3 regions of the Dermacoccus sp. GAS27A genome follow, and region 1 is predicted to be linked to each of the others. Evidence: riboswitches for the same ligand, from Rfam matches in the RefSeq annotation. Region 1 holds a riboswitch; each other region holds the start of a gene.

Region 1 (3,263 bases):
TGCGCGTCGACGTCGAGGGCGAGGGTGACGACGCCGTCATCAGGGACGTCAGCTACGACTCGATCGGTTGCTCGATCTCGGTCGCGTCCGCGTCGATGCTCGCCGACAACCTCGTCGGGCACACGCTGCGCGACGCGCAGGAGGTCTTCGGCGCGACGCGCAGCATGCTGACGAGCAAGGGCAAGGACGCCGGCGACGAAGAGGTCATCGGTGACGCGATCGCGCTCGCCGGGGTCTCGCAGTACCCGGCGCGCGTCAAGTGCGCGCTGCTGTCGTGGTCGGCCCTGCAGGATTCGCTCGGCAAGCTCGGCCTCGACCTCGCCGGGAGCGCCGCGAACAGCACGAACAGCGACACCACCGCCAGCAGCGACAAGGAGATCACGGCATGAGCGAGACAACCACCCCGCCCGTCGAGTCGGACGTCGAGGACGTCAAGGAGGCCCTGCGCGACGTCGTCGACCCCGAGCTCGGCATCAACGTCGTCGACCTCGGCCTCGTCTACGGCATCACCGTCGACGACTCCAAGCACGCCGTCATCGACATGACCCTGACGTCCGCGGCGTGCCCGCTGACCGACGTCATCGAGGAGCAGGTCGCGACGGCGCTCATGGACGTCGTCGCCGGCCACTCCCTCAACTGGGTCTGGATGCCGCCGTGGGGCCCGGACAAGATCACCGACGACGGCCGCGAGCAGCTGCGCGCCCTCGGATTCAACGTCTGAGCCACCGCTACCGTACGACGAAGCCCGCCACCTCGATGGAGGTGGCGGGCTTCGTCGCGCTGTGCGGCGTACGTCAGGATCGAACAGATCAGACGCGGCCGAAGCGGTAGGAGGAACCGGCGCGCGCGAGCTGCACACGAGAGCCGGGTCGCGGTGCGTGCCAGACCATGCCGTTGCCGGCGTAGACGGCCGCGTGGTAGGCGTAGCCACCGGAGGTGAGGAACGCAAGGTCACCCGGGCGAGCCGAAGCGCGCGAGACGCGGTACGAGGCACGGTACTGCTGGTTGGCCGTGCGGGGGATCGAGCGACCGACCTGGCGGTAGCTCCAGCTCGTCAGACCCGAGCAGTCGAAGCGCCACGGGCCGGCCGCACCGTAGACGTAGGGGGCGCCGCGTCGGGACGAGGCGCTGGAGACGACGCGGCGCGCGCTCGCGGAGGTGACGGAGGCGCTGGCGGACGAGGCGGTACCGACCGAGACCGCGCCCAGCGCGGAGGTGGCGAGGGCGGTGCCGACGGCGACCTTGGACGTGTTGCCCAGGAACGAGCGGCGGGACATGTTCTTCATATCGGATCTCTCCAGGAGCGCTTACGAGGCATGACCTGTCGGGTTCGAGATCCTAGATTCTCGGCCGGCCTGAGCCGGCTTCACCCCAAGAGCCACCAAGGTGGCTCGGATGCTGGGTGCACCGCTCCCGTCGCTCCGCGCAATGCGGTGATACCTGGCCTTCGTGACGGGACTCAGCGACGAAGCAGGGCCGCACCGACGTCGGTGCGGCCCTGCAAGATTACCGTCGGCTCACGGTCGGAACAAATTGAGCGTGCAATCACTTTTCGTCAATTTTCCGACCCGTCCGAGCGTTTTCACGACCTCACTCGACGCTGTCGACGTTGAACGTGTCACACGAGTTGAGGTCGCCCTTCTCGTAGCCGGTCATGAACCACTTCTGCCGAGCCTCCGACGAACCGTGCGTCCAGCTCTCCGGCGTGACGCGACCCTGGGCCTTCTGCTGGATGCGGTCGTCACCGACGGCCGACGCCGCGGACAGCGCTGACTTGATGTCGTCGTCGGTGACCGGCTTGAGCAGCGTGTTGCCGTTCTTGTCCTTCGACTCCGTCGCGTGGGCGACCCAGATGCCGGCGTAGCAGTCGGCCTGCAGTTCGGTACGCACCGAACCCGATTCGGCACCCTTCGGATCCTGCTGTGCGCGGCCGAGCGCACCGAGCAGGTCCTGCACGTGGTGGCCGTACTCGTGGGCCACGACGTACTCCTTCGCCAGGGCGCCGCCATCGGCACCGTACTTGTTCGTCAGTTCTTGGAAGAAGGCGGCGTCGATGTAGACCTTGCGGTCGGTCGGGCAGTAGAACGGGCCCATCTGCGAGCTGGCCGTACCGCAGCCCGAGGACGTCTGCCCGCTGAAGATCACGGTCGGGACGTTCTCGTACTGCGTCCGGCCGTTCGTGAACTTCGGCAGCGCGCTGCCCCAGTAGTCCTGCACCGCGTTGACGGTGCCGACGATGCGGCAGGTGTCGTCACGGTTGGCGTCCGCACCCGTCTTGCACTGCTCGATCGCCTGCGCGACGGAGTCATTCGAACCCGACACGTCCTGCGTGTCCTGGGCATAGCCGTTGAGGCCTGAGCCGTACGAACTGCCCGATGAGCCGGTGCTGCCGCCGCCCGAACTGTCCGGCCCGCCGGTGAGGTTTCCGCCGAAAAGAGCGAAGATGAGCATGAGGATGAGACCGCCGATGCCGCCGACGACCGGGCCCCCGCCCATGCCACCGCCTCCGCCACCGAAGCCACCTGAGCCGCCCGAGGTCACCTGCGAGGTGTCGAGCTGCGCGTTGTCGTTGAACGTCAAGAGAGCCTCCGTCTGTCGAGGCGGACGCTGCGTCCGCCTCCCACCATCTCTCGTAGAATACGTGGGTTGGCTTCCCGCCGCAGCGCCCTCGCCGCTGCGCGTCCCGACGCCGCCCCACACCGCCGTCGGCCCACCTCGACGCACCTGCCGCCCCTGAAGGAGCGATTTCACCCGTGATCACCGCCGAAGGCATCGAACTGCGCGCCGGCTCGCGCATCCTGCTCGAGAACGCGACGTTCCGTGTCGCTCCGGGCGACCGCGTCGGCCTCGTCGGGCGTAACGGAGCCGGCAAGACGACGCTGACGAAGGTGCTCGCGGGAGACGGCATCCCCGCAGCGGGACGCGTCGTCACCTCCGGCGAGTTCGGCTACCTGCCGCAGGATCCACGCACCGGCGACCTCGATGTCCTCGCCCGCGACCGCATCCTGTCCGCGCGCGGCCTTGACGCCATCGCGCGCGACCTGCGCACCGCCGAGACGAACATGGCCTCCGAGGACGACGCCGTGCGCGAGAAGGCGATGAAGCGCTACACGCGCCTCGACGCCGAGTTCACCGCCGCCGGCGGGTACGCCTCGGAGTCGGAGGCCTCGTCGATCGCGAGCAGCCTCGCCCTCGACGAGCGCATCCTCACCCAGCCGCTGCGCACGCTCTCGGGTGGTCAGCGACGCCGCATCGAACTCGCG
Region 2 (3,263 bases), on a different contig from region 1:
GATCCCGCGGCCCTCGCCACGGACCTCGCGAGCGCCGTCGAGGAGCGCGAACCCGAGCTGCCCGCAGCCTGGACGCCCGGGATCACCGTGCCCCCGGAACTCGTCCCGCTGCTCGGGGTGTGGTTCTCGGAGGGGACGCAGTTCACGTTCGTCGTCGAGGGCGGCACGCTCAAGGCTCGCGTCGAGGGGATGCCCGAGTGGAAGGCGCCGGCCGTCTTCGAGCGCGTCGACGAGAACCGCTACCGCACCGTCGCGGGTCGCGAGCGCGGCGAATGGCTCGTCATCACCCGCGACGCCGACGGCTCCGTCACCCAACTCAACTGGGCCACATACCGCTTCACGCGCGAGCCGGCCGCGTTCGGCGAATGGCTCTGACAGCGCGTTGCGAAGCTCACAGCATCTTCACAGCCCTGGCTTTCCGATTTAACTTTCAATGATGGGGGGAGCGGGTGTAGCGTCTCGTCACGAAGCGCGCCGCACTCCCTCCCCCCTGGCGGCTGCGCTTCACCCCGAGGCCGCAGCGCTCTTCGTGAGCGCGCGCCTCGGGTTCTTCTCTTTCGGCCCCCTTGCCCTCGCGGCTCGCCCGGCCTCACCCCTGCCGACGTCGCTCCCACGACGAGCATCGCTCTGACGAACACCTCCGAGGCGCTGCCCGTCGCGCCTGCTCATTCCGGCGGTCCGCTCGAGGCGATCCGTTCGCGCGACTGACGCTCCGAGCCTCGCCCCACCGACGCCGGTATTGCGAGCACCCGTGCGCGGCGGCGCCGGAGGTGGCACTCTTGTCGTCGTGACTGACCTGATCGACACCACCGAGATGTATCTGCGCACCATCTATGACCTCGAAGAAGAGGGCATCCCCCCGTTGCGCGCCCGCATCGCGGAGCGCCTCGGCCACTCCGGGCCCACGGTGTCGCAGACGGTCGCGCGCATGGAGCGCGACGGTCTGCTCCACGTCGCGAACTCCCGGCGCATCGAACTGACACCCGAGGGGCGCCTGCTCGCGACTCGCGTCATGCGCAAGCATCGCCTCGCGGAGCGGTTGCTCGTCGACGTCATCGGCCTCGAGCTCGAGTACGTCCACGACGAGGCGTGCCGGTGGGAGCACGTCATGAGCGAGCGCGTCGAGCGCAAGATCCTCGAGCTCATCGTCGACAAGGGCCTGTCCCCGTACGGCAACCCGATTCCCGGGCTCGACGAGCTCGGCTGGGGCGAGGCGCCGGAGGGTTTCCGTGACGGCGTGCAGTCGCTCGTCGAGGTGGCCGGCAGCGAGTCGCTGCGCGTGGTGGTGCGCCGCATCGGCGAGCCCGCGCAGGCGGACGCCGAGTCTCTCGCGGTGCTGACGAGCGTCGGGCTGAGCCCCGGGGTGGCCCTCGACGTGCGTGCTGACGGCGACCGCGTCCACGCGGCCGTCGCCGATCGGCCTGACGACGCCGTGTCGCTGCCCGAGGACATCGCCTCGCACGTATTCGTGTCCGTGACGGGTCAGCAGGCCTGAGGTTGCATGTGATGTTCATCACGAGCGCACTCTGTAACGGAATCTAAACCTCCGCTGGTGGCAAGACGAACGGGGCCTGAGGCAGATGCTCGACGCCGGAATGACGCCTATCTCGCCGGTTCCTGATTCACCGTCGTCGTGACTGATTCGTTACCGTCTTACCTGGTTCGACAACGAACACTCGCGTGCCGGACACGCCGAGCCCTGCCTGCGGCGCGCGAGTCATGTCAGCTACACCACCTGGCAGGGGTGGGGGACCCACTTCTTCGTTCCTGATCAGCGAAGCGCAGATCAAGAACTCGGGGTGAAGCTCGCGTCGCACGCACGAAGCGCCGAGAGCCGGGCCGAGCAACAGGTCCGAACCCGACAGCTCACCTCACAGGCGTTCGAGAGGTTGCACATTGTCCATCAAGAACACGCCGGGCCCGCTGCGTCCTGTGAAGCAGACGCGCACCCTGGCCATGCTCACCACGACCGTCGCCGTCTCCGGTGGTCTGGTCGCTGGTCTCGGCATCACGCAGAGCGCCGGTGCGGCCCCTGAGTCGGGCGCCGTTCACGAGGCCGCCGCTGCCGCCACGACACCCCTCGAGCTCAAGACCGTCACGCCGGCCAAGAAGCTCGTCGTCGCCCCGAAGGCCGCCCCGAAGCCCGCCGCCAAGGCCGCCCCGAAGCCCGCCGCCGCGAAGAAGTCGACGCGCGCGACGGCGCAGGCGCTGAAGCAGGTGTCGCGCTCGCAGGCCCGCAGTGCGCTGACGTCGGCCTCCGTGAAGCCCGTCAAGGCCGAGCGCAAGGCGAAGACCGTCGAGCAGCCGGCGCAGCGTCGCTCGATCGTCGTCAAGAAGCGCACCGCGCCCGCCGCGTCGCAGTCGACGAACACCCACCGCGCCGCGTCGCAGTCGACGAACACCCACCGCGCCGCGTCGCAGTCGACGAACACCCACCGCGCCGCGTCGCAGTCGACGAACACCCACCGCGCTACCGCGACGCACCAGCGCGTGCATCGCACGCACGCTCGCCAGGCGGTTTCGCAGCACACCCAGGCTCGCCCGGTCGCCCAGACGCCGCGTCACCAGCAGGCACCCGTGCACCGCGCGACGGTGCGTCACGCCACCACGACGCACTCGGCCACGCCGACCTACGCCTCGAGCGCGCGGAAGGCCACGAACACGGCTTCCGCCTCGCGTTCGAACTCCGGTGTCGTCTCCATCGCCGCGGGCCTGACGGGTATCCCCTACGTCTACGGCGGATCGTCGACCTCCGGTGCCGACTGCTCCGGTTACGTCGCGATGGTCTTCGCGAAGGCCGGCATCCAGCTGCCGCACCAGTCGGGCGCCATCAAGGCGATGACGACGCCCGTGAGCGACCCGCGCCCCGGCGATCTCGTCTTCCTGCCGGGCCACGTCGCGATCTATGCCGGCAACGGCATGGTCTACGAGGCGCGCCACCCGGGCACCGTCACCGGCCTGTACCCGGTGCTGTCGGGTTCGACCTACGGTCGCCTCTGATCGATTTGATCGGTCGGCCCGCGCGGCCACCTGAGAAGCGCCCTCCCCGTCATCGTGACGGGGAGGGCGCTTCTTCGTGTGGCGCGTGCTTCGAGCGGGGTCGTGGTGGTCTGCCGTGACGATCCTGCGTCAGTGGTAGTCGCGGCGAATGACGGTGACGGCGAGCGCCAGGCCGAGCAGTGCGAGGCCGACGCCGCCGGCGACGAGCAGGGGGCTCGTCGAACTCGAGTCGGATTCGTCGGCTGATGCCGCGTCCGAGGAGG
Region 3 (3,263 bases), on a different contig from region 1:
CGGGCCATCCGCCGCTGACGATGCTGCGCGTCGCCCGTTCGTCGACGCGTGACTTCTCCCGGCTGACGGCCGTGCACCAGTTCGTCGAGCGCCTCGTCGCGGGCGGCATGGATCTCGACGAGGCGACGAAGCAGTTGCGGCGCATCCAGCGGATGCCGCGGCTGTACCCGCGATGGCTCGTCTCGGTCGCGTTCGGTGGTCTCGCCGCGTCGGTCGCGACGATCCTCGGTGGTAGCTGGATGGCCGTCGCCGTCGCGTTCGTGTCGGCGATCATCGTCGACCGCATCGGGCGCGTGCTGAGCAACCTGGGGGTGCCGAGCTTCTACTCGGCGGCCGCCGGCGGACTCGCCTCGACGATGCTCGCGTGGCTCGCGTACATGTCGCACCAGAGTCATCTCGTCGGCGAGTTCGTCGCCACCCACCTGCCCGGCTCGATGACGATGGCCGACTTCGCGTACGCGATCTCGGGCGGCATCGTCGCGCTGCTGCCCGGTCGTCAGATGGCGTCCGCGGTCGAGGACGCCGTCACCGGCTATCCCGTCACCGCCTCCGGGCGCGTGTTGACGGTGATCCTCGCCTGCGCGGGCATCACGGTCGGCGTCGGTGCTGGGTTGTCCTTGACGCTGAGTCTCGACAACGCCCTCGACCTCGGGCTCCAATCGCCCGGGGTGCTGCGTTACGACTCGCCGTCGACGACTTTTCTGCTCCAGGTTGCCTGCGGTGCGCTCGGTGCGGTCTGCTCGGCCGTGACGATGCGTTCGCGTGTCCGGATGCTCGTGCCGACGGCCGTCATGGGCGCCCTGGGCGTGGGCAGCGTGACGTTCCTCGTCAGCTCCATCGGCCTCGGCGCGACGACGGCGACCGCGATGGCCGCGACGGCCGTAGGGTTCTGCGCGCGACTGCTCGCGCTGCGCCTGGGCGCCCCCGCGCTCGTGCTCGTCATGCCCGCGGTCTCGCCGATGCTGCCCGGCCTGCGCATCTTCCGCGGCATGTACGAGTCCGTGTCGGGTTCACTGCTCGGAGCGACGCGCGTGGCGCAGTCCGGGGTCGGGGTGACGACGATGCTCGGCGCCGTCGGGATCGCCCTCGCGCTGAGCACGGGGGCGCTTCTCGGGGACGTGCTGTCGGCGCCTTTCGACCGCCCGATCGTGCAGCGCCGCAGGGCTCGTCGCCGCTGACGGGCGGGGGGTTCTCGCGCGCGGCGACGGCGGGGGCCGCGGTGATTCACATTTTGTGACGTAGGTCGCGTAACGTTCTCCTCGCTGTGGCGATGTCGTGAGTGTCGCCCAAGCGGCTCACAACTCAACACACCAAGAATTCGCGGGCAGCGCCAACGCCAAACCTCGTCGGGCGCCGCTTCATTCGCACCGTGCGAACCGCAGACGAGGGTGGGGGACCCACTCGTGGCACTCGTTGAGTGCCTTGGGGTGAAGCCGGTCCCGAACCGGCCGAGCACCTGACCGCTCGAACCCGACAGCTCACCTCACCGGCGTCGTCAGGAAAGGAAACACCTCCATGGGTTACACCCCGAAGCACTCCGCTCCCTCCGACTCGACCATGGGTCGCAAGGCTGCGGGCGTCGCCCTCGTCGGTGCCGCCACCGTCGGCGCCGGCGTCACGAGCGCCACCACCGCCTCGGCCGCACCGGCCGGTTCGGTCTGGGACCGCGTCGCCGCCTGTGAAGCGGGCGGCAACTGGCACATCAACACGGGCAACGGCTTCTACGGCGGCCTGCAGTTCACGCAGCAGACGTGGGCCGGCTTCGGTGGCACGCAGTACGCCGCTCGCGCCGACCTCGCCACGCGCGAGCAGCAGATCGCGATCGCCCAGAAGACCCTCGCCGTCCAGGGCCCCGGCGCCTGGCCCGTGTGCTCCGTGCGCGGTGGCCTGACCCGCGCCAACGGTGGCAGCACCGCTGCGGCTCCTGCCGCTGCGGCCGCGAACACGCAGGTGTCGCGTTCCACCGCTCGTTCTGCCGTCAAGGCTCCCGCCGCGACGTCCGGCAAGCTCGCCGTCGACGGCAGCCTCGGTCGCCAGACCGCTCGCTCGCTGCAGGCCTGGGTCGGCACGTACCGTGACGGCATCGTCGGCCCGCAGACGAAGATGGCCCTCCAGCGCGCGGTCGGCACGACGCCCGACGGCATCATCGGCCCCCGCACGGTCGCCGCGCTGCAGTCGAAGCTCGGCATCTCCCAGGACGGCGCGACCTACCTCAACGCCCGCACCGTCCGCGCCCTGCAGGCGTACCTGAACAACCACTGATCGCACGTCTGATCGCCTGATCGACGACGAGGGCCCCACCGCTTCGAAGCGGTGGGGCCCTCGTCATGTGCCCTGGCCGGGCAGGCGGGCGGTGAGAGCTGGAGATGGGACTCGAACCCACAACCACCTGTTTACAAGACAGGTGCGCTACCGATTGCGCCACTCCAGCACACTGCCGGTATCGGCAGCCCTATAAATCTTATACGAGGCGGGTCGCGATGCCCGTCCCTTCGGGCGACGACCTACGATGAGGGCATGAATCTCAAGCCTGCAGCAGACGTCGAAACCGCACCCGTGGCCGCCCTCGGTCTCCTCGGCGGTTACCTCACCGCCCGTGAGACGGGCATCCGTCCGCTCGGGGGTGTCGTGCTCGCGCTCGCCGGCGGGTACGCGGGCCGCACGTGGCTCGCCAAGGGCGGCGCGGCCCAGACGGCGGCGCTGACCGCCGTGTACGTCGGCGGGTTCGGCGCCTCGCACCCGCTCGCGAAGAAGATCGGCGCGTGGCCGTCCGTCGTCGGGGTGGCGGCACTGTCGGCGGCGGCGTCGTACGTCCTGATCGACCGCCACTGAGCGGGCCCGCCCCCGAGGCTCGGCCTGCCTGAGTGCGCGGGGATACACTGACGTGTTTTGTTCGAAGGCCGCGACGAGGTGAGGAGTGGCATGCCCGACTCCCTCACGCCTGCCGAGCGTTCGATGCGCGACCTGACGCCGTCGCGTGACGACTTCTCGCTGAGCACCACCGAGCCGCCGCCCCGCTTCGTCAGGGCGCTCGTGCGCCCGCTCGGTGGCCGCCCGGCGCTACTCATCGAGTTGTTCCTGTTCTGGATGTTCTTCCAGTACTTCACGTTCGCGCAGGAGCACATCCGCGGAGAGCACGACGAGTCGGTCCGGCATGCGCACCGCCTGTTCGACCTGGAGCAGTGGCTGCACATCGACATCGAACGATGGCTCAACTCATCGCTCGCCGAGGTGCCCGTCCTCGCGCAAGGCGCCGGGTACTA

Evidence for each region. A riboswitch is a leader RNA that binds a small molecule or an ion and turns the genes downstream of it on or off. The one in region 1 is predicted to bind cyclic di-AMP.
Region 2: it holds a riboswitch for cyclic di-AMP, as region 1 does, so the genes downstream of both, ABH936_RS12110 (C40 family peptidase) here and ABH936_RS06025 (C40 family peptidase) in region 1, are expected to answer to the same signal.
Region 3: it holds a riboswitch for cyclic di-AMP, as region 1 does, so the genes downstream of both, ABH936_RS11970 (transglycosylase family protein) here and ABH936_RS06025 (C40 family peptidase) in region 1, are expected to answer to the same signal.

The regions. Positions count from the first base shown of each region.
Region 1 covers NZ_JBIYDW010000004.1:203,442-206,704, forward strand. Annotated here, with positions in the region: gene sufU (Fe-S cluster assembly sulfur transfer protein SufU) at 1-389, shown strand, start outside; gene ABH936_RS06020 (metal-sulfur cluster assembly factor) at 386-721, shown strand; gene ABH936_RS06025 (C40 family peptidase) at 810-1,286, opposite strand; cyclic di-AMP (ydaO/yuaA leader) riboswitch at 1,290-1,475, opposite strand; gene ABH936_RS06030 (neutral zinc metallopeptidase) at 1,591-2,580, opposite strand; gene ABH936_RS06035 (ABC-F family ATP-binding cassette domain-containing protein) at 2,754-3,263, shown strand, end outside.
Region 2 covers NZ_JBIYDW010000011.1:96,479-99,741, forward strand. Annotated here, with positions in the region: gene ABH936_RS12100 (serine hydrolase) at 1-375, shown strand, start outside; gene ABH936_RS12105 (metal-dependent transcriptional regulator) at 788-1,495, shown strand; cyclic di-AMP (ydaO/yuaA leader) riboswitch at 1,681-1,893, shown strand; gene ABH936_RS12110 (C40 family peptidase) at 1,897-3,000, shown strand; gene ABH936_RS12115 (hypothetical protein) at 3,149-3,263, shown strand, end outside.
Region 3 covers NZ_JBIYDW010000011.1:63,852-67,114, forward strand. Annotated here, with positions in the region: gene ABH936_RS11965 (threonine/serine exporter ThrE family protein) at 1-1,178, shown strand, start outside; cyclic di-AMP (ydaO/yuaA leader) riboswitch at 1,356-1,509, shown strand; gene ABH936_RS11970 (transglycosylase family protein) at 1,516-2,262, shown strand; tRNA gene ABH936_RS11975 (tRNA-Thr) at 2,359-2,431, opposite strand; gene ABH936_RS11980 (hypothetical protein) at 2,518-2,832, shown strand; gene ABH936_RS11985 (phosphatase PAP2 family protein) at 2,923-3,263, shown strand, end outside.